Regions from separate parts of the Halomonas sp. FeN2 genome, predicted to be linked through region 1. Evidence: predicted binding sites of a transcription regulator. Region 1 holds the regulator's gene; each other region holds the start of a gene.

Region 1 (7,392 bases):
GTTGGATCGCCGTTTTGCCGATGACCTGGGTGAAGCGTTGGCACTGTTTTCCGAGCTACGTCTTAAACAGCAGCTAACCGCGTTGGAGACGCCTGTCGGTGCTCAAGCCAGTGCCCAGGACGCTAGCTCCCAAAACAGCAGTCGCGCTAACCGTGTTGTAGTGCAAAACCTCTCTTCCCTGGAGCGCGATCTTTTGCGTGAAGCGATGCATATTGTCAAAGACTTTAAGCAGCGGATTTCCCATCGTTACCATTTGGAGTATTCGTGAGCGGAATGCGGCTGTTAGATCGACATGTGGCGCTATTTAGCGGCTCTCTGCGTACCCTGCTACGTCGCGAAAGCGACCGGCGACGCTGTGCAGAATCCCCCTACGCCTGGCTGTTTCAGCCCTATATGGGGGAGGAGCTGGTGGCGCTTGCCTGCACCGTCACTCCCACGGCCTGCGTACCGATCATTAGCTTGGCAGCAGTGGTACTGAGCCAGCAGCAGGTGCATACCAGTCGTGCCTTTGTAATCACCTTGGGCAGCACGAAGCAGCCCGAAAGTGCAACGCTGCGCCGTCATCACTTGCTATGCGAGGCGGGGGCGGTGCTGCCGCCAAGCAGTGATAACTTGGGCGCGTTAGTGGAATTTATCGGCAATCGTCCCATCGTTGGCTGGCAGTTGGAGAAGCGCATCGGGGCGTTAAATGCACTTCTCACTAAGCGGCTGAATTTTGCTCTGCCCAACGCCCAGGTCGATGTAGCAAAGCTTCATCAACGCCAGCTACGGCGTTTGCACCCGGAGGTCGAGGCGCCCAGCAGCTTCGCCCAGGCGTTGGCGTGTTGGCAAGTGCCCGCCATAGACGTGCAGAGTGTGCTTGGAGAGGCCACCGCCAGCGCACTGCTGTATATGCGCCTGCAGCGTATTATGGCGGAGGTGGCATAGTAGTCTCCTTCATCGTGGCGAGGGCAGCTTTCCGCGAGGGCGCTGTGAACCCCTCCCTGGGCGCTACTTTTGTCATCCATGACAAAAGACCCTCGCTCCAAGCTACCCTCGCACCGAGATATGGTACAGCGTTCAAAATAGTCATTTTCAATTGCGATATCTTGTGTGGCTACGTCTGATTAGTTGGGTCAGGCGGTGAGTGTTGTTAGAATAGTTATTACTTTTTTATCTCACGCCTTCTACCCTCGGCAGTGCTTATACCATGCAAACTCTTGATCACTTTGATCCTGCTCACCTTAATACGGTTGGAGCCACCCCAGCTGACGCTGAGCACGACCAGCCTGAGCTGGCTGATGCGAAGCAGAAGCGTGAATTTAACAAGCTGCAAAAGCGTCTGCGCCGAGAAGTGGGCAATGCGATCATTGATTACCAAATGATCAATGAAGGCGATCGCGTGATGGTCTGCCTCTCCGGTGGAAAGGACAGCTACACCATGCTGGAGATTTTGCGCAATTTGCAGCGCAATGCGCCGGTCAATTTCTCGCTGGTAGCGGTCAACCTGGATCAAAAACAGCCGGGCTTTCCCGAACACGTACTGCCCGCTTATCTGGATAAGCAGGGCGTGGAGTACCACATTGTCGAGCGCGATACTTACTCGGTGGTGAAAGAGAAAACCCCTGAAGGTAAAACCACCTGCGCGCTCTGTTCACGGCTGCGGCGCGGCTCGCTATATGGTTTCGCTGAAGAGATTGGCGCCAATAAGATTGCCCTAGGCCATCACCGCGAAGATATTCTCGAAACCCTGTTTCTCAATATGTTCTTTGGCGGCAACCTAAAAGCAATGCCGCCCAAGCTGCTATCCGATGATGGTAAGAATATCGTTATTCGGCCGTTGGCCTACTGCAAAGAGGCGGACATCGCCGAATTTTCGCGGCTGATGGCGTTTCCGATTATTCCCTGCAATCTATGTGGCTCCCAGCCCAATATGCAGCGCCAGGTCGTCAAAGAGATGCTCGCGGAGTGGGACAAAAAGTTTCCCGGCCGCCTGGAAAGCATGTTCAAGGCCGTCACCAATATTGCCCCTTCCCAGTTGGCTGACCGCAGCCTGTTCGATTTTGAAGGTCTAGAGGCCAAGCAGGCAGAGCTGCTGGCGGGGCGCATCCAGGCCTTTAACGTCAGCTAACCGTTTGCTCTTCCTCTTCGGCGAGGGTAATCAAACGCTGCATATCGAGAATGTTGACCTCTCGCCCGGAGACCGCCACCACATTCTGTTGCTGAAAGCGGCTTAGTATGCGGCTGACCGTTTCAACCGCGAGGCCCAGATAGTTGCCGATATCAGCCCTGGGCATTGAGAGGCGAAAGCTGTAAGGCGAATAGCCGCGGCGACGAAAACGGTCCGAAAGGGTAATCAAAAAGGTGGCCAGCCGCTGATCGGCGGTTTTGCGCGAGAGTAGGCGCATCATGCGTCGGTCATCGCGCAACTCTTTGCTCATGCTCCGATACAGCTGGCCCCGCAGTTCGGGCAACTCTTCTGAGAGTAAGTCCAGGCGGTCAAAAGGAATCTCACAGACGGTGGTGGTTTCCAGGGCGATAACGCTACCGGGGTAGTGCTCTTCGTCAATGCCATCCAGCCCCACCAGCTCACTGGGTAGGTAGAAATTGGTTAGCTGTTCGCTGCCGTTACCTTCAGCGCTGGTCTGCTTCAAACTGCCCGAACGTACAGCGTAAACGCTGGTAAAGGCGTCGCCCTGACGAAACAGCGGTTCGCCTTTTTTAAGCGGCGCGCGACGACGAATAATGGCGTCAAACTGCCCCACATCATCCAGCTCAAGGGCAAGTGGCAGGCACAGTGAGCTCAAACTGCAGGTTTGGCAGCGAGCTTCATGGAGTAGCGAGCGCCGACGGCTCATGGGTTCCAACATGCTTTGCTCCTTGAGAGAATCCCGCTTATCAATTAGAAAAGCCTTACCTATTGTAGTCGCTTTAGCATGCCTGCTTAAAGATGATTAAACAATCTTTGAGTAACGTTGGCCCGTTTGCTGCGCCAGGTGAGCATCGAACGCCATCGCTATATGGCGAATCAGCAGCCGCCCCATCGGCGTGGCGTTAAGCTGGTCGCCGCTGCGGGTCAGCAGGCCATCCTGCTCGGCGCTCTGCAGGCGCTCAAGCGCTGGCGCAAAGTAGCGGGGGGCATCGATGTTCCAGCGTTGGCTAACGGCGGCCAGATCAATGCCCATATCGCACATCAGCCGCTCAATCACGTCCCGCCGGATCAGGTCGTCATCACTCAACCGCACGCCACGCCCGGTAGCGAGTTGACCCTTATCCAGCGCCGCTTCGTAGCTTGCCAGATCGCTAGGATTCTGCGCATAGACGTCATCAATGCGTGAAATCGCCGAAACGCCAAGCCCGATTAAGTCGCACTGAGCGTGGCTGGAGTAGCCTTGAAAGTTACGCTGTAGCGAGCCTTCGCGCTGAGCAATAGCCAGGCTATCGTCAGGTCGGGCAAAGTGATCCATACCAATATGCACATAGCCTGCTGCGGTGAGCATTTCGATGGTGGTGCGCAGAATCGCCAGTTTCTCATCGCCACCCGGCAAGTCATCGACATTAATACGCCGCTGCGGGGCAAAGCGCTCGGGCATATGTGCGTAATTAAACACTGAAAGGCGCGCCGGGTTGAGCTCGATCACCTGGCGTAGCGTGTCGGCAAAGCTTTTTTCAGTCTGAAATGGCAAACCGTAAATTAGATCGAGATTGAGCGAGCGAAAGCCCAAACGATGCGCCTCATCCATCAGCGTTTCGGTAAGTACCCGAGGTTGAATGCGATTAATCGCTTTCTGCACCAGAGGGTTTAAATCCTGCACGCCCAGGCTAATGCGATTAAAGCCGAGGGATTCGAGATGGCGCAGCGTAAACACATCCGCTTCGCGAGGATCTATTTCAATCGCGTAATCGCGATCAGTCGACGACGAAAGGCCAAAGCGGGCATCCAGGCGATCAATCAGGTCGCCCATCTGGTTCAAGCTGAGAAACGTCGGCGTGCCGCCGCCCCAATGCAGCTGCTCCACCGGTCGTGATGTATCCAAGTGGCGTGCGGTCAGCACCATTTCACGGTCAAGCCGGGCTATATAGGGCTCGGCCAGGGCGGTGTTTTTGGTGGCGATTTTATTACACGCGCAGTAGAAGCAGATTTTGCGGCAGAAGGGCACGTGAACATACAGCGAAAGCGATCGCTTGCTGGCATTGCTACGCTCCAGCGCCTGGGTCAGGTTGCTAGGGGTAAATTGCTCGTGAAACGACAGTGCCGTGGGGTAGGAGGTGTAGCGTGGGCCGCTGGTGTCGTAGCGGCGCAGTAACGCTTCATCCCACACCGGCTGCATAGGGGCTGCGGCAGCTGCGGGTGCAAGAGGCAATGCAGCGGGGGCATGAACGGGCATGAAGGGGCGCTCCGACGTTAGGAAATGCCGCTAGCCTAACCCGCGACGAAGGCGTAAAGGTTGAGCCACGTCATGCTATTAGAGATTGTGTGCGGTGAGTGTCCACAGCTGCCACAGCGCAAAAGCGATAATTGTCAGCGCTGCCACACTGCGGGTCGCGGGGTGACGTATCAAATGACTGAGTTGGCGGGCAGCGAGGCCAGTGGCAAGTAGTGCAGGCAGGGTGCCAAGCCCAAAGGCGCCCATGAGTAGCGCGCCCTGAAGCGGGTCGGCAATCGCCAGGCTCCAGGCCAGCATGGAGTAGACCAAACCACAGGGGAGCCAGCCCCAGAGTGCCCCCAGGGCAAAGGCTTGGGGAAGGTGCACCACGGGCATTAAGCGACGCCCCACGGGCTCAATAAAGCGCCATAGGCGGCGGCCTACGGCCTCAATTTTGAGCAGCCCTTTCCACCAGTTGGCGATATACAGTGCCATTAAGATCAGCATCAGCGCGGCAAATATCTGCAGCAGCAGGCGTGCCGTAGCAGAAAGGGAAAACAGCGTGCCTAGCAGCGCCACCAGCGCGCCTGCGCTCATATAGCTAATAATACGGCCTGCGTTATAGCTGAGCAGCAGGCCCCCCATGCGTGCCGGGTGGCGCATGCTAGGGGGTACTGCAAAGGTGAGCGCACTCATAATGCCGCCACACATGCCGATACAGTGGGCGCCACCCATCAAGCCGAACACAAACGCCGCCATGAGCGGCGGCAGATCGAGCCCCGTCGGATTCATGAACGGGGCTCTGGGTCGTCGGGTGAGTTTGCATCGGCTGGCGCAGCGTTTTTTTGCTTGGTTTGCTGACGCTGGCGGCGCTGCTCGGGGCTGAGGTCGTTTTCATCCTCATCAAATAGAATCCGGTGCGCCGGACCTTCTAAGTCGTCGAACTGATCATTTTTCACCGCCCAGAAAAACGCCCAGACGGCCAGGCCGAGCAAAATCAGCGAGAGTGGAATTAGCAGGTATAGAATCGTCATGCGGTTACCGGTGTTGAAGTGTCGAGCGCTGGCGCGGGCTGGGTGCGCCAGCGAGACAGTCGCAGCGCATTACCCACTACCACTAACGAACTAAGCGACATACCAATCGCGGCTAGCCAGGGCGGCACCAGCCCCATCGCTGCAAGCGGTAGTGCCGAAAAGTTGTAGCATACTGACCAAATCATGTTCTGGCGCATGATACGCCGCGTCGCGCGGGAAATCTCAATGGCCTCAAAAATCCGCATCAGGCGCGGGCTGAGTAGTACCGCGTCCGCGCGGGTGCGGGCTAGGTCAGTTGCGCCATTCATGGCAATCGCCACATCGGCTCCGGCTAACACCGGCACGTCGTTAATGCCGTCACCAATCATCACCACGGTTTCGCCTGCGGCTTGGAGCTCTTTCATCCGGGCTAGCTTGCCTTCCGGGCTGGTGCCCGCATGCCAGGTGGCAATATCAAGTTGGTTGGCCAAGCTTTCCACGGCATCCTGGGTATCGCCAGAGAGCAGCTCAACGCTTAACCCCAGGGCCTGGAGGGCTTTGATCGTTGCCGCAGCGTCATCGCGGACGCCGTCGTGCAAGCCGAACCAGGCGCGGGGCGCACCGTTTTCGCTAAGCAGCAACCACTGGCCTTTGGCAGGCGCCGCTATGACGTCATCCACGGCGCCATTTATTGCGCTATCCAATGCAAATTCGGGCTTACCCAACCGCCAACGAGCACCGTTTAGGCTCCCTTCGAGCCCTTGCCCGGTGTGGCTGTGAATATCTTTGGCTTGCAGGGTAGCCTCCCGGAACGGCCGAAAGGCGCGGGCGATCGGGTGTTCCGAGTGGGCTTCAAGGGCGGCGGCAATGGCCCGTGCACGCTCGGCGGTTAATTCACCAAAGGGCTGGGTTTGGGTAAGGTGCATTTCGCCGCGGGTTAGGGTGCCGGTTTTATCAAAGATCACCCGGGTCACGTTAGAGAGCGTCTCCATAGCATCGGCGCGGGTGATCAATACGCCGCGCTTACGCAGTTGGCCGTGACCGGCGGTCAGTGCTGCTGGGGTGGCCAGCGCCAGCGCGCAGGGGCAGGTTACCACCAGCACCGAAAGTAGCACCCAGAGCATCCGTGAGGGGTCGATAAACCACCAGGCGATAGTCACGCAGGCTGTGACCACTAGCAGGCGCAGCACGAATAGGTGCGCCATACGCGCAGCCATCTGGGCAAGCCTAGGGCGGCTGGCAAAGGCACGGTCGGTAAGATCGACGATACCCGCGACACGGGCATCGCGCCCGGCGTGGGTCACCCTGATGACCAGTGGGTTTTCCATGTTTTGGCTACCGCCAGTAATCGGGTCGCCCATCCGGCGAGTAACCGGTAGGTATTCACCGGTCAGCATCGATTCATCCAGGCTCGATTCGCCCTCTTCAATGATGCCATCAGCAGGTACGCCATGGCCGGGCTTGATCAATACACGGTCACCTGGGGCAAGTTCGCTGGCAGGCAGAATGCGCTCGCTGCCGTCGCTTTCCAGGCGCGTGGCCGAAATCGGCAGCACGCCGCTCAAGGCATTGCCGCTATGCCCACTGCGGCGTCTGGCACGGCCTTCCACGTAGCGGCCAAACAGCAAAAAAAAGGTGAACATGGCCACCGAGTCAAAATAGACCTCGCCGACGTCGAATAGCACGGCATAGCTGCTAGCAAGATAAGCGCCACCAATGGCTAACGAGACCGGTACGTCCATGCCCAGTACGCCGGTGCGCAGGTCGCGCAGGGCGTTGCGGAAAAACGGCTGGGCGGAAAAAAACACCACCGGTGTGGCCAGGGCAAAGGAGAGCCAGTGAAACAGCGCGTAGAAGTCGTCGCTGATTTCACCGGGGCCGGAGACATAGATCGGGATAGAGAACATCATCACCTGCATCATGCCGACAGCGGCGATGATCAGCCGACGCACGTTCATACGCTCTTCATGCTGCATGCGCGTCTGAGCCTGATCTGGCTCGTAGGGCTGGGCGTCGTAGCCAATGGCGGCCAG
Region 2 (7,392 bases), 1.1 Mb from region 1:
TATCGATCTCAGCCGCGTCCGCCTCGGAGAGCCACACCACCGGGCCGCCTCGGTTAAGCGTCAACATCAGCAGATTGTCCGAGTAAGTGGAGTGGATGCCCCACTTCTGGTGCGGCGTGAGAAAGTTCAGCGCCTTGCTCTTGAAGCCGTTGTCGGCGGGAAGCTGGAAGCCTTTGGCCGCCTTGGTATCGATGGGCGGACGATAGACCAGCAGGCTTTCACCGAAAGCGCGCATCCAGGCATGATCCTGATAGAACTGCTGACGACCACTCACGGTGCGCCAGGGAATCAGCTCGTGAACGTTGGTGTAACCGGCGTTATAGGAGACATGCTCATCCTCGAGGCCAGACCAGGTCGGGCTGGAGATAATCTTGCGCGGCTGGGCGACGACATCGCGGAAGCGGATTTTTTCGTCATGTTTGGGCCTTGCCAGGTGGGTATGGTCACGCCCGGTAATTTTGGAGAGTGCATCCCACGCTTTTACTGCCACGGCGCCATTGGTTTCCGGTGCCAGGGTCAGAATCATCTCGGCAGCATCGATAGCGCTGTCGATCAACGGACGCCCTTTATGCGGGCCATCCAGTTTGCGATGGTTGAGTTTGCCCAGCAGCTCGACTTCAGCATCGGTATTCCAGGCGATGCCCTTGCCGCCGTTACCGATGCTTTCCAGCAGCGGCCCTACGGAGGTGAAGCGCTCATAGGTTTCGGGATAGTTGCGCTTAACCTCAATCAGCGATGGCATGGTCTTACCGGGAATCGGCGCGCATTCGCCCTTCTTCCAATCCATCACCGCCGGTTGGGCCAACTCTCCTGGCGAGTCGTGCTGCATCGGCAGCGTGACCAGGTCGGTCTCTTCGCCCAGGTGGCCTACACACACCTTGGAGAATGCTTTGGCAATACCCTTGTAAATATCCCAGTCGCTGCGCGATTCCCAGGCCGGATCGGTGGCGGCAGTCAAGGGGTGAATAAAGGGGTGCATGTCAGAAGTGTTAAGGTCGTCCTTCTCATACCAGGTTGCCGTAGGCAGCACGATATCCGAGTAGAGGCAGGTGGTGGACATGCGGAAATCCAGCGTCACCAGCAGGTCGAGCTTGCCTTCCGGCGCCTCGTCACGCCATACCACTTCTTCGGGCTTCTGGCCGCCGAAGTCACCCAGGTCTTTACCCTGAATACCGTGGCGAGTACCCAGCAGGTACTTGAGCATGTACTCATGGCCCTTACCGGAGCTACCCAGCAGGTTGGAGCGCCAGATGAACATATTACGCGGGAAGTTCTCTGGCGCATCCGGGTCTTCCGCTGCAAAGCGCAGTTCACCGCTCTTGAGCTGCTGAACGGCATAGTCGGCAGTGGACATACCCGCGGCTTCGGCTTTTTTCGCTAGGCGTAGCGGGTTAGTGTCCAGCTGAGGTGCTGACGGCAGCCAGCCCATGCGCTCAGCACGCACGTTAAAGTCAATCAGGCTACCGGGGTAATCCTCGGCCTTGGCCAGCGGCGAAAGAATTTCTTTAATCTCAAGCTTCTCGTAGCGCCACTGGGAGGAGTGACTATAGAAGAAGGAAGTAGAGTTCATGTGGCGCGGCGGGCGCTGCCAGTCGAGGCCAAAGGCCAAAGGCGTCCAGCCAGTCTGCGGACGCAGTTTTTCCTGACCAACGTAGTGAGCCCAGCCGCCACCGCTCTGACCGATACAACCACACATGACCAGCATGTTAATCAGGCCGCGGTAGTTCATATCCATGTGGTACCAGTGGTTCATACCGGCACCAACGATGATCATGCTACGGCCGTTGGTTTTATGGGCGTTGTCGGCAAATTCACGGGCAATGCGGGTGCACTGCTCTGCAGGGACACCGGTGATTTTCTCCTGCCACGCGGGGGTATAGGGGCGAATCTGATCAAACGAGGTCGCGCCATCATCTTCGCCGTCGCCGACAAAGCCACGGTCGATACCGTAGTTGGCACACATCAGATCAAAAACGGTGACCGCCAGCATTTCGCTGCCATCGGCTCTCTTCAAGCGTTTGGCGGGCAAATTGTGGAACAGCAGGTCGTCAGCAGCACCAACACCGGCCCCTTTTACGTGCTCAAAGTGCTCGTGCTCAATGCCACCGAAGTAAGGGAACGCCACGCGCGCGACGCTATCGTGGTGGTTGACCAAACTGAGTAACGGCTTGATTTCAGCGCCTGCGGCGTCCAGCGATTCCAGGTTCCACTTGCCCACTTCGTCGCCAGTTTCGCCCCAGCGGAAACCGATGGAGCCGCGTGGCACCACCAACTGGTCACGGGTTTCATCCCAGGCAACGGTTTTCCACTCGGGATTGTTTTCCTGGCCCAGGGCAGCATCAAAATCGCTGGCACGCAGTTGGCGACCCGGTGCGAAGCTGCCATCTTCACGCACTTCCAGTTCCACCAGGAACGGCATATCGGTATAACGCCGCACATAGTCAGTGAAGTAAGCACTCGGGTAATCGAGGTGGAACTCTTTGAGGATGACATGGCCCATGGCCATCGCCAGGGCGGCATCGGTGCCCTGTTTGGCGGATAGCCATTCGTCAGTGAGTTTGGAGACTTCGGCATAATCCGGAGTGATCGAAACCGTCTTGGTGCCCTTGTAACGTACTTCGGTAAAGAAGTGGGCATCCGGGGTACGCGTCTGGGGCACGTTGGAGCCCCAGGCGATGATGTAGCCGGAGTTGTACCAGTCTGCGGACTCGGGAACGTCAGTCTGCTCGCCCCAGGTCATTGGCGAGGCCGGCGGCAAATCGCAGTACCAGTCGTAGAAGCTCATGCAGACGCCACCAATCAGCGAGAGGTAGCGGCTACCCGCGGCGTAGCTGACCATCGACATGGCAGGAATAGGCGAGAAGCCAAGAATACGGTCGGGGCCATACTGCTTGGCGGTGTAAACGTTAGAGGCCGCCACCAGCTCGTTGAGCTCGTCCCAGTTACCGCGAACGAAGCCGCCCATGCCGCGAGCACGCTTGTACTGTTTGGTCTTGGCGGGGTCTTCGACAATAGACGCCCAGGCATCTACCGGGTCTGGATTAGCCTTGAGCGCTTCGCGCCATAGCGCCAGCAGCGGCTTGCGGATCAACGGGTACTTGAGGCGGTTGGCGCTGTACAGATACCAGGAGTAACTGGCGCCGCGGGGGCAGCCACGCGGCTCATGGTTAGGCAGGTCGGGACGGGTACGGGGGTAGTCAGTCTGCTGGGTTTCCCAGGTAACTAAACCGTTTTTGACGTAGATCTTCCAGCTACAGGAGCCGGTGCAGTTCACCCCGTGGGTGCTACGCACTACCTTGTCGTGTTGCCAGCGGGCACGATAACTATCTTCCCACTGGCGGGATTCGCTGCGTAGCTCACCGTGTTCGTTGGCAAAAGGCTCGCGGGACTTGCGGAAGAAATTCAGCCGATCTATGAAGTGACTCATGGTCGATCTCCAGGCTCCTCGGAAATTTGCATACCCGACAGTGCGGGTTCCATGGAGTGGATTCTGCGTGATCGACAAGCGAATTACTGCGTGATTACCTCCATATACACCCTATCTACCCCCAAGGTGATAGAGCGGCCAACGTAAAGGAATAGACGGTTGGCGCTGTTGAAATTACACCGTGCGCGAATAACGGTTTTCCGTTGGTTTCAGGTAGGCGTCGAACGCCATGGCCAGGTTGCGGATCATCAATCGCCCCGACGGCAGCACCTCGATTTCATGGTCGCGCAAAGCAATTAGTCCGTCGTCCGCCATCTCTTCGAGGCTCGCCAAGGCACTCGCGAAGTAGCTGCTAAAATCGATATCGTGTCGGGCCTCGATAGCGGCAAATTCAAGACGGCCGTGACACATCAGGGTATTAATGACATCGCGGCGCAGGCGATCGTCATCGCTAAGGCGATAGCCACGGAAGACCGGTAAACGCCCTTCATCCAAACGATGCTGATACTGGGCCGTTTCCTTGACGTTCTGGCTGTAGGTATCGCCCACCTTGCCAATCGAGGTAATGCCCAGCCCAATCATGTCGCAGTCGGCGTGGGTAGAGTAGCCCTGAAAATTGCGCTGCAGAGTGCCATTTTCACGGGCCAGGCTCAGCTCGTCATTCGGAAGGGCGAAGTGATCCATGCCGATGTAGACATATCCTGCAGAGGTCAGCCGGTTAATCGTAAGCTCCAGTAGCTCCAGCTTGCGCTCGGGGGGCGGCATGTCTTCGGGGCGAATTAGCCGCTGAGCTTTAAACAGTTCGGGCAGATGGGCGTAGCTATAAGCGGCAATGCGATCCGGTTGCAGGTCAATAATCTTGGTTAGGGTCGTATCGAAACTCGCCACCGTCTGCAGCGGTAAACCGTAGATCAGGTCAACGCTGACCGATTCAAACCCCGCCTCGCGGGCAGCCTTGACCAGGGATACCACCTGCTCTTCGCTCTGGACGCGATTGACCGCTTGCTGCACGTCGTGATCGAAGTCCTGAACCCCAAAGCTCAACCGATTGAAGCCCAGCGCGTAGAGCTCGTACACCTGTTCGGGGGTCACGGTGCGGGGGTCTACCTCCAGCGAGAATTCGCGCTCTTCAGGTGCAGCGAAGTGAAAAGCCTCGTCCAGCGCCGCCATCAGTTCGCTTAGCTGGGCGTTGCTTAAGTAGGTTGGGGTGCCGCCGCCCAGGTGTAATTGGGTCATTTGCCGAGTGGTATCGAACAGCGCTCCCTGAACACGTATCTCCTGTTTTAACCACTCCAGGTATTCGGCGGCTCGCTCGGTATTATGAGTAATGATTTTGTTGCAGGCGCAGTAGTAGCACAGGCTTTTGCAGAACGGGATATGCACATAGACCGAAAGCGGCTTGGGTACTGCGACCCGATTACTGCGCTCGGCGGCGCTACGGTAATCATCCTCGGCAAACGCGGCATGAAACTGGGGCGCAGTGGGATACGAAGTGTACCGCGGGCCTGGGCGGTCATATTTCTCTACCAGGGGGCGATTGAAGAGCAGTTCATCTTGCATGATCGAAATTGGTCTCTGAAAAGGGGCTCTAGAAGAGTTCTCTGAAAAAGGTCTCTTAAAAAGATCTCTTAAAAAGATCTCTGGAAGTGGGTGCAGCAAGCATTGGTTAATATTCATACAATATACGTTTTAAAAACTGCCTGCATCCAGCTTGCCTACTCTGCAGCGTTATCCGCTTTTGAAAGCCACCCCGATATGACCTGTGTCAAAAGCTGACAAAAAATAGGTGACTAAAATGCTCGGACTTTTCCCGCAAGGAGTCTCGCTATGGAGCTTGTATGTCCCGCTGGCAACCTACCCGCCCTAAAGCGCGCTGTAGATGAAGGTGCCGACGCTGTCTACTTCGGCTTCCAGAACATCACCAACGCACGGCAATTCGCCGGGCTAAACTTTACTGACAAACGTGCCCGCGAGGGGATTGATTACGCCCACCGACATGGCAAACGCGTTTTTTGCGCTATTAATACCTATCCCCAGCCCGATGGCTGGCAACACTGGACTCGGGCCGTGGATCAGGCCGCGGAACTGGGCGTGGATGCGCTGATTCTCGCCGATATGGGGCTGCTCGACTACGCTACTCGCCATCACCCCGAGATCTCGCGGCACCTTTCAGTGCAGGGTTCGGCGACCAGCCATGAAGCGCTACGCTTTTACCACCAGCATTTCGGCATCAAGCGCGCCGTACTGCCAAGGGTGCTGTCAATCACTCAGGTACGCGACCTGGCCAAGCAAACACCGGTAGAACTGGAGGTGTTCGCTTTCGGCAGTCTGTGCATCATGGCCGAAGGACGCTGCTATCTCTCCTCCTACCTGACCGGCGAATCGCCCAATACCCGGGGCGTCTGCTCGCCAGCAGCCCATGTCCGCTGGGAAGAAACGCCTGAGGGCTTAGAGTCGCGCCTTAACAATGTTCTTATCGACCGCTACGCCGAAGGCGAGCGCGCGGGCTACCCCACCCTATGCAAGGGTCGCTTCGAGGTGGCGGGGGAGACCTATCACGCCATTGAGGAACCCACCAGCCTCAATACCCTGGAGCTATTGCCGGAACTACGCGACCTGGGTATTAGCGCCGTCAAAATTGAAGGCCGTCAGCGCAGCCCCGCCTATGTCTCTAAAGTGGCCGGGATCTGGCGTCAGGCGCTCAACCGCCTAGAGGATCAGCCTGAGCGCTTTGATCCAGAACCCGCCTGGATGGCCGGCCTTGCCGAGCTCTCCGAAGGTGCCATCACTACCCTAGGCGCCTACGAACGCCGCTGGAAATAGGAGCCTACTATGCCGAACACTACACCTCCCCCATCACCGACCTTATCAACCGGCCCTCTTCAACTCTCCCTCGGGCCGGTGCTTTTTTACTGGACTCGGCAACGCTACGCCGACTTCTACCGCGAGGCAGCCGACTGGCCGGTAGAGATAATTACCCTTGGCGAAACCGTCTGCTCGCGGCGCCGCGACATGAAACTGGACGACTGGCTAGGCATTGGGCGCGAACTCACCCAGGCGGGCAAGCAGGTGGTACTCGCCAGCCAGACACTAATCGAGTCCGAAGCCGATCTGCGTGACTTACGCAAGCTGTGTGACAACGGCGACTTCATTGTCGAGGCCAATGACCAGAGTGCCCTGCAGCGACTCTCCAGTGCTGGGCTGCCGTTTATCGCCGGTGCCGCGCTGAACCTCTACAATCCGGCGACGCTGGGCGTCATGGCACGTGCTGGAATGAAGCGCTGGCAAGCGCCGGTGGAAATGTCACAGCAAGATTTGGCCAAGCTTATTCACGATTGCCACCAGGCAGGCATTCCCCATCCATGCGAAGTATTCGCCTACGGGCATCTCCCCTTGGCCTGGTCATCACGCTGCTTTACCGCCCGGCGCCACCAAACGCCTAAAGACCGCTGCAAGTTCGTCTGCCAAAAGTACCCCGAAGGCTTGGTGCTACGTTCACAAGAATCCCGCGATGTTTTTACCCTGAACGGTATTCAAACCCTTTCCAGCGCCTGCCAGGATCTGCGCCATGAACTGACGGTCATGGTGGATATGGGGGTATCAGTGGCACGTCTCAGCCCACGGGCGGAAGGCATGGCCATGGTAGTCAAGGCTTTCGACAAGGCCCGCCACGGCAGGTTACCTACTCCCGATCCTTTAACGCTGGTGGATGCTGAAATCTGCGACGGTTACTGGTATGGCCGACCGGGTATGGATAACACCCGCACGATGATTGGCTAAAGCCATAGCCTAGGCGCCACCACGTCTTACTATTTTTCCCCACCATTTTTGATCTGGATCATTTATTGCAAAATCCTGAACGCTTACCCTTTAACACCACATATAGTATTTATTTTTATTAAAGTTAGCATATATAGGTGAATTGGGTGAAAAGCTCCACAAGCGTTCAGGTAGCAAAGCATCAT
Region 3 (7,392 bases), 430 kb from region 1:
CAAACAGCGAAAGCTGCTGACGATTGACGGGTTTTGCTTTTTTAGCGCGCTGAGCGGGCGGTCGTCGCTGGCTGGCGAGCTTATCCACAATCGCTTGGCTTGATTCCCTGGCTTCCGGCGTACGACGCAGCTCATACAGCATCTTCTTCCAGTGGCGTGCTTCGGCTTCAAAGTCGTGGGGGATTGGGTAGTGCTCGCCGGGTTGAAAGCCGAACCGGTGGCGTAGGCTTTCCGGCAGCGCCCAGGGTTTTGCGCGCCACTCTAACGGCAGAGCCGTTAATTCCGGCACCCAGCGGGCGACAAACTCGCCGCTAGGGTCATTATCCTCCGCCTGTTTGATGGGGTTATACACCCGCAGTGCGTTGGTGCCCGTTGCGCCTGCCTGCATCTGCACCTGGGGGTAGTGAATGCCGGGCTCGAAGTCGGTAAATAGCCGCGCCAAGTGCAATGCTGGTTCGTACCAGTGCAGCCCTAAGCCAAAAGTGGCGTGGGAGATCAGCATGGCGCGCATGCGAAAATTGATCCAGCCGGTGGCGATCAGGCTGCGCATGCAGGCATCGACTAGCGGTACGCCGGTTTGGCCGCGCTTCCAGGCGATCAGGTTAGGATGTTCGGGGTCACGCTCTCGCAGGCCGCGCAGCGCCGGGTGCAGGGTTTGCGACTCAATGCTCGGCTCGCTTTCCAGCTTTTGAATAAAGTGGCAGTGCCAGTGAAGCCGGGAGGCAAAGGCGCGCAGCGAGCGGGACCAAGCGGTGTCTTCAGCATGCTTTTTTCGCTGGCGGCGCAGCGACTGCACCACTTCGCGCATGGAGAGTGTGCCCCAAGCCAAGTGGGGCGAAAGCCGCGAGCCAAATTCCCATGCCAGCAACGGTTTAGACAGCGAGCCGCGATAGCGCCGCCCGCGCTGGCTTACAAAGCTGCGCCACACTGCGCGGCCTTCGCTGCGGCCACCAGGCTGGCGCTCGGGGCAGGGCGTGGCATCAAATCCTAGCGTCAGGCCGTGAAGGTGTTCGACGTCAATATGGTGAAAGGCTTGCCAGCCTTCGGCCGCTTGAGCGTTTTGCGGGGCTGAGAAGGTAGGAGCGGTCATTAACGCTTCCCACTGTTTTTCCCATGCATCGCGCTCTGCCACCCGTGATTTCAGGCCGCGTATTACGCCGTGCTGGCGTGCTTCATACCATGGCGCGCCTTGCTGTTGGCACCATGCCTTGACGCTAAGATCGCGGGCAAAGCTCCAGGTGTTGCCTGTCTCTTCATGGGAGTGAAGAGCAAACTCGCCGTAATGGGTTTTCAGGGCGTTCAGCAAATCGATAATATCGCCCTGCCAAATACACAGCGGTAGGCCAAGTGTCTCCAGAGCGTGAGAAAGATCGACAAGTGAGTCAGCGGCAAACTGCCAATGGCGCAGGGCACTATCCGGCGCTTGCCACTGCTCTGGCTCAATAGCGAATATGGGCAACACGGGGCCAGCCGCCGCTGCATTAGAAAGCGGCGCGTGATCATGAATACGTAAATCGCGTTTGAACCAAACGACCTGGATAGGTGCCTTAGCCATTAATAATACTGATACCTGACGGTTGAGAGCTATTCGCCGCTAAGTCTATTCGCCACTGAAATGTGACGTTACCATCAAGCTACCGTTTGCCAAATCAACCCAACAGGGCCAACCCAGCAGGATCAACTCTGCAGGAACAAACCCGTAGGAGAGTAATGATGTATATCGCCATGAACCGTTTTCGGATTGCCCCAGGCCGTGAAGAGGATTTTTTAGAGGTGTGGCGTAACCGCGACTCTCACCTGGATGAAGTGCCGGGCTTCAAACAGTTCAAGATGCTGCAGGGCGAAAGCCAGGAAGATCACACCGTGTTTATCTCCCACAGCGTGTGGGAATCGGAAGAAGCCTTCCGCGCCTGGACTAAGTCAGACGCGTTCCGGAAGGCCCATGCAAATGCCAAGTCACCCGAAGGTATTTATCTTGGCCCGCCTAAGTTTGAAGGTTATGAGGTGGTGCTGTAAGGCGGCACGGCTAAACGAAGCAGGTTGGCAGCGGGGCGCTTGCCCCGCTTTGGGGGCTTTAAAACAGCGCCAAGCCAATCGACAGCAGCACGCTGTAGAGCAGCGTCGAAATAGCGGTTTTCTTCAGCATATTGGTTAGCATCTCGCCATCACGGGTATGGCTTAGCGTTCTTGCCGCATCAGTCAGTGGTTTGGTCACCAGCAGGCAACTCCATCCCACCCACGGCACCGGCAGCGCAACTAAATAGATCAAGGTAAGCAGCAGCGCTAATCCCAGCAGCGCCCAGTGGTAGCTAATCGCCTTAGTGCGGCCAAGCCGCACCGCCAGGGTGATCTTGCCGTTACGAGCATCGCTTTCGATATCGCGCACGTTATTCACATTGAGCACGGCGGTGGCCAGCAGGCCGCAGGCGGCGGCAGGTAGAAATGGCAGCCAGCTTAGCTGCTGTACATGTAAATAGTAGGTGCCCAATACGCCAAGCAGACCAAAAAATATAAAGACCGCAATGTCCCCAAACCCTCGGTAGCCATAAGGAGTTCCCCCTAGCCCAACGGTATAGTTTACCGCTGCCAGCAGGGCAGCAGCCCCTAAAAGAATGAAGATGAGAATTTGCCCCCACTGATTCCCAAACGCGGCGACCAGCAGTAACAGCCCCAATAACGCGGCAACCGTGGCCGTGGCGATCATTCCCGTGCGCATTTTTTCCGCGGTAAGCAAACCAGAAGAGACCGCTCTTGCAGGCCCTATACGCTGTTCGTCATCGGCACCCGATGCGGCATCGCCATAATCATTGGCCAAATTAGACAGCACTTGAAGCGCAATAGCGGTCAGCAGGGCAAGTACAAGTACTGCCATATTTAGAGCACCCACACTCGCGGCTAGCCCACTGCCCAGCAGAATGGAAGCACAGGCTAGCGGGAGCGTTCGGGGGCGAGCAGCTAACACCCAGGCTTGGTAGTGGCGGCGCTTACTATTTTGTCCCATTCCGTTGATATTCCTGTTGACCGTTTTCATTTAATAAACATTCGGCAATGTATGATTAAGTGCGGAAAAGTAGATCTAAGTCAAAATATGCCGCGTCATCTTGTCTCACACTGCAAGCACCCCTTGAGTAGGAGTTTACGCGATGATTGGCGACTTATTTAGACATAACAAATATATGGCGGTAGTTTGGTTGCTGCTAAGGCTCTATTTAGGCATCACCTGGCTAACCTTGGGCATTGGTAAAATGACCGGCGGCTTTAACGCCGAGGGCTTCTTAAGCAATGCTGTTGCCAACCCTGTGATGCGTGAGGGAAGCGCGGTTTACCCTAACTATGTTGCCTTTCTAGAGAATTTTGCGCTGCCCAATGCGGATGTCATTAATTTCATTATACCGTTGGGAGAAGTGTTAGTGGGCCTGGGGTTGATCGTTGGTGTACTGACCTCATTTGCTGCGTTTTTTGCCATCATGATGAACATGTCGTTTTTGATGGCAGGCACGGTGTCCACTAATCCATGGATGATTGCGCTGACTTTCTTTTTACTGGTGGCGGGTGCCAATGCAGGGCGGCTTGGCGGTGATCGGTGGGTGCTACCTTATATAAAGAAGAAGCTAGGCTTAACGTACCAAGCTGGCGTTAGCAGGTAATTGAAAACGCTGGCCTAACAGGCGAACTATGCAATCTAACCCTATTGAAGCCCTCAAGCATCAGCTTGATACGCTTTGTGAAACCGATAAAACAGGGTTTATCCGCCTAACTACCCCCTGCCAGGTGGGTAACCTGATGGGGTGGCTAAACGTGCAGAGCGTTTATCCCCGCCTCTATTGGAAGGCGCGTGATACGAACGCCGTTGAGTGTGCGGTGTTGGGGGCGATTAAGGCGTTTGATTCGTTAGCGGCGCTGCAGGCGGATCTTGCTGCGCTGGCTCAAGCAGGCTGCCAACAGCCCAACTATTTTGGTGGCATGGCCTTCGACCCTGGTACGCCGGGGTGGGAGCACTTTCCAGCCTGCCACTTTTTGCTGCCGCGTATCGAGCTTAAACGCCATCAAGGTGGCGCGACGCTATCACTTAATCTACGTTTCGATGACCGCTCCCCCGGTGCCGAAATCACCCAGGCTTATGCCTGTTTAGACGCGTTGGTAGCAGAGCAGCCGCTGCCTCGCCTGCAGCCTTTGGTTTACCAGCGTGAAGATCGCCCTAGCCAACAAGAGTGGGTGGCTTGGGTGGGACAGGTGACGAACCCCGACCACCTAGTGCATACGCCCAAGGTGGTGCTTTCCCGGGAGACCTGCCTGACGACCCCTGAAACGCCTAGCCCTTGGGCGCTGCTAGCCCGCTGGCAGGCGGGTGCCGCCGACTGTTTTCACTTTGGCGTCCAGTTTACCCCCCATGAGGCCTTTATCGGCTGTCCGCCGGAACGGCTCTACAAGCGTGAAGGACGGCATTTAATGACCGAGGCGCTGGCGGGTACCACGCGTCGTGGGCAGGATGCCCAACAAGATCAAGCGCTTGCCGATGAACTGCTTGCCGATAAGAAAAACAGTCTGGAAAACCAGTGTGTCTATCAGCAGCTTTTGATCCAGCTTGAGCCGCTCTCTTCTCAAGTCCAGATGGGCGAGGCGCATATTGTTAAGCTGCGCTCGGTGCAGCATATCCGTCGTCTGATTCACGCCGAGTTGCACCGAGACGTCACCGACCAGCAGTTGCTGGCAGTGCTGCCGCCTACCCCGGCGGTAGGCGGTGTTCCCCGCGAAACAGCGCTGGCGTTTATTCGCCAGCATGAGCTTCATCAACGCGGCTGGTATGCGGGCGTTTTCGGCCGAATTAGCCACGCCAGCAGCGATTTGGCCGTGGCTATTCGCTGCGCCCATATCGGCCCAGAAGCGATTCGCCTGTATGCCGGTGCAGGCATTGTGGCAGGCTCCCAACCAGACGAGGAGTGGCACGAACTGGATACGAAAATTGCTGACATTATGTCGCTGCTTGGGATGGGATAACGTAGATGACAGCGCTGACATCGAACGGTTTTACGAAGAGTGGTTTTTTGAAAGAGTACGCCACCTTTAATCATGTGTGGGCGGCGCTGATGCTGGAAGAGCTCTACCGCTTAGGCGTGCGCGATGTGGTACTGGCGCCAGGCTCTCGTTCATCGCCTTTAACCATGGTGGCCAGCGAGCATGCCGGGCTGCGCTGCCACTGCCACTTTGATGAGCGTGGGCTGGGGTTTATGGCGCTCGGTACTGCCCGGGGCAGTCAGCGCCCGGTCGTCATTATCACTACCTCAGGCACCGCTGTAGCCAACCTTTACCCGGCAGTGGTGGAAGCCAAGCTGCTCGGCGTACCGCTGATTGTGCTCTCCGCCGACCGCCCCATTGAGCTGCTGAATAACGGCAGCAATCAGGCGATTGACCAGCGGGATATTTTCTCCCGCCACACCATTGTTCACCACGACCTGCCGCCGCCGGATGCTGAGATAAAAGCAGCGTTTCTACTCAGCACGCTTGATCAAGCCGTCGACCAGCAGCGTCGTACCCCTGGGCCCATTCACATTAACTGCCGTTATCGCGAACCGCTTTACCCCGGTAGCTTCCTGGTGGATGCCGGTGATTATCTTGCTCCGCTGAGGGCTTGGCTGACGACTTCAAAGCCGTGGAGTGATTGGTCATCCAGCACTACGGTTCCTGCTATCAACAACGAGTGGGAAACGTTTGCCCAACAGCGTGGCCTGATTGTGGTTGGCAGGGTTGAAGACAGTGCTGATAATTCCCAGCAGGCGCTGCAGATTGTTGAGCTATCCAAGCAGTTGGGCTGGCCGCTGCTGGCCGACATACAGAGCCAGGTTCGGTTTGACCCTCACAACCTAATCCATTTTGACTTGGCGCTGCATGATGAGCGTTTCAGCGCTGAGCTCGCCAAAGCCGAGGTGTTGCTACAGTTTGGTGGCCGGTTAATCTCCAAGCGATTAAGCCAATTTATTGCCCAGCAGCCCTGGCAGGATGTCTGGTTGGTTGATTCGTTGCCCCAGCGACTGGATCCCGACTACTGCGTTAAGCGCCGTTTGATATGCTCGCCCGCCAGCTTTATAGATGATTTGCCAACGATACCTGAGCAGCCTCCCTGGCATCAGCTGGCTAGCCTCCAACGACGCACTACTCAGCTTGTTGAAGAGCGCTGTACAGCCTTCTCAGAGCTGGGAGTTTGTCACCTTTTAGCGCAGTTGGCTGAAGGCCAGTTATTTATAGGCAACAGCCTACCCGCGCGGCTAATGAATATGCTGGGTACGCATCGCCAAACGCCGCTACGGGTATTGGCCAATCGCGGCGCTTCTGGGATTGATGGCTTAATTGCCACCGCTTTTGGACTCAGTTGCACACGCTCGGAGCCCACCACCATTGTGCTGGGAGATACCAGCGCACTCCATGACCTCAATAGCTTGGCGCTGCTGAAACAGGCCTCCCAACCTCTGGTGGTGATTATCCTTAATAACGATGGCGGCAGTATTTTCCATATGCTGCCGGTGCCCAAAGAGGGCGAACTACTGGAGCGCTATTATCGCCAGCCTCATGGCTTGAGCTTCGAGCATGCGGCGAAGATGTTTGGACTTGGCTACTCGGCGCCCAGTTCATTGGAGGGCTTCGCGGCGGCTTATACCCAGGCGTTAGAGGTAGGCGTTTCACTGATCGAGGTTAACGTGCCCCATCAGCAGGTCGCCGATGATCTAAAGGCCCTTGGCGAAGCGATTCGAGGGGAGCCGCGTGAGCAGTAAATCACAGCAGCAGGCACCTACCCTGGTACTGCTCCATGGCTTACTGGGGGATCGTCAGGATTGGGATGAGGTCATCGCTGGCTTGGAAAGCATTAACTGCTTAGCGTTAGACCTGCCGGGCCACGGTGAGAATCACCAGATACGGCTGGCCTCGTTTGAGGCATTTCACCATTGGCTTTGCGACACACTGAGTGACCGAGGGGTTAGCCGCTACTGCCTTCTGGGTTACTCCCTGGGCGGGCGTTTGGCGCTTTATCATGCCAGCCGTCAGCCATTGGGGCTGGAAACGCTCTGGCTGGAGAGCGCTCACCCTGGTTTACCCACCAGTGAGCGTGCTGACCGTATTGCCCATGATGAACGCTGGGCGATACGTTTCGAGCGGGAGCCATTGGGAAACGTACTTGCCGACTGGTATCGGCAGCCGGTGTTCGCCGACTTAACCGAGGCCCAGCGCACTCGGCAGATTCAACGCCGCTTAGCGAATCACGGGCCAGCCATTGCCAGCATGCTGCGATCAACTTCCTTAGGCCAACAGCCTTCGCTTTGGCAGTGGCTGGAAAGTACCTCGCTTCCGGTAAGCTACTTTTCGGGGCGGCGGGATGCCAAGTTCCACTCTTTGGCGTCT

The links. Region 1 encodes FNR, which switches genes on or off when oxygen is low (the NO sensors DNR and NnrR bind a similar motif). Its sites were predicted from a motif close to TTGATNTANATCAA; they were not measured.
Region 2: a site for FNR is predicted at 5,183-5,196, ahead of hemN (oxygen-independent coproporphyrinogen III oxidase). Genes of this name have one in related genera too.
Region 3: a site for FNR is predicted at 3,072-3,085, ahead of KF947_RS08200 (1,4-dihydroxy-2-naphthoate polyprenyltransferase). Genes of this name have one in related genera too.

The regions. Positions count from the first base shown of each region.
Region 1 covers NZ_CP074200.1:1,333,794-1,341,185, reverse strand. Annotated here, with positions in the region: gene KF947_RS06310 (DUF294 nucleotidyltransferase-like domain-containing protein) at 1-268, shown strand, start outside; gene KF947_RS06305 (DNA polymerase III subunit epsilon) at 274-927, shown strand; gene ttcA (tRNA 2-thiocytidine(32) synthetase TtcA) at 1,190-2,110, shown strand; gene fnr (fumarate/nitrate reduction transcriptional regulator Fnr) at 2,103-2,849, opposite strand; gene hemN (oxygen-independent coproporphyrinogen III oxidase) at 2,934-4,367, opposite strand; gene KF947_RS06285 (sulfite exporter TauE/SafE family protein) at 4,446-5,138, opposite strand; gene ccoS (cbb3-type cytochrome oxidase assembly protein CcoS) at 5,135-5,380, opposite strand; gene KF947_RS06275 (heavy metal translocating P-type ATPase) at 5,377-7,392, opposite strand, start outside.
Region 2 covers NZ_CP074200.1:260,953-268,344, forward strand. Annotated here, with positions in the region: gene KF947_RS01240 (nitrate reductase subunit alpha) at 1-3,427, opposite strand, end outside; gene hemN (oxygen-independent coproporphyrinogen III oxidase) at 3,602-4,987, opposite strand; gene ubiU (ubiquinone anaerobic biosynthesis protein UbiU) at 5,255-6,250, shown strand; gene KF947_RS01255 (U32 family peptidase) at 6,260-7,207, shown strand; gene KF947_RS01260 (ribonucleoside triphosphate reductase) at 7,345-7,392, shown strand, end outside.
Region 3 covers NZ_CP074200.1:1,764,768-1,772,159, reverse strand. Annotated here, with positions in the region: gene KF947_RS08210 (cryptochrome/deoxyribodipyrimidine photo-lyase family protein) at 1-1,555, opposite strand, end outside; gene KF947_RS08205 (antibiotic biosynthesis monooxygenase family protein) at 1,714-2,016, shown strand; gene KF947_RS08200 (1,4-dihydroxy-2-naphthoate polyprenyltransferase) at 2,075-3,001, opposite strand; gene KF947_RS08195 (DoxX family protein) at 3,144-3,647, shown strand; gene KF947_RS08190 (isochorismate synthase MenF) at 3,676-4,998, shown strand; gene menD (2-succinyl-5-enolpyruvyl-6-hydroxy-3-cyclohexene-1-carboxylic-acid synthase) at 5,004-6,767, shown strand; gene menH (2-succinyl-6-hydroxy-2,4-cyclohexadiene-1-carboxylate synthase) at 6,757-7,392, shown strand, end outside.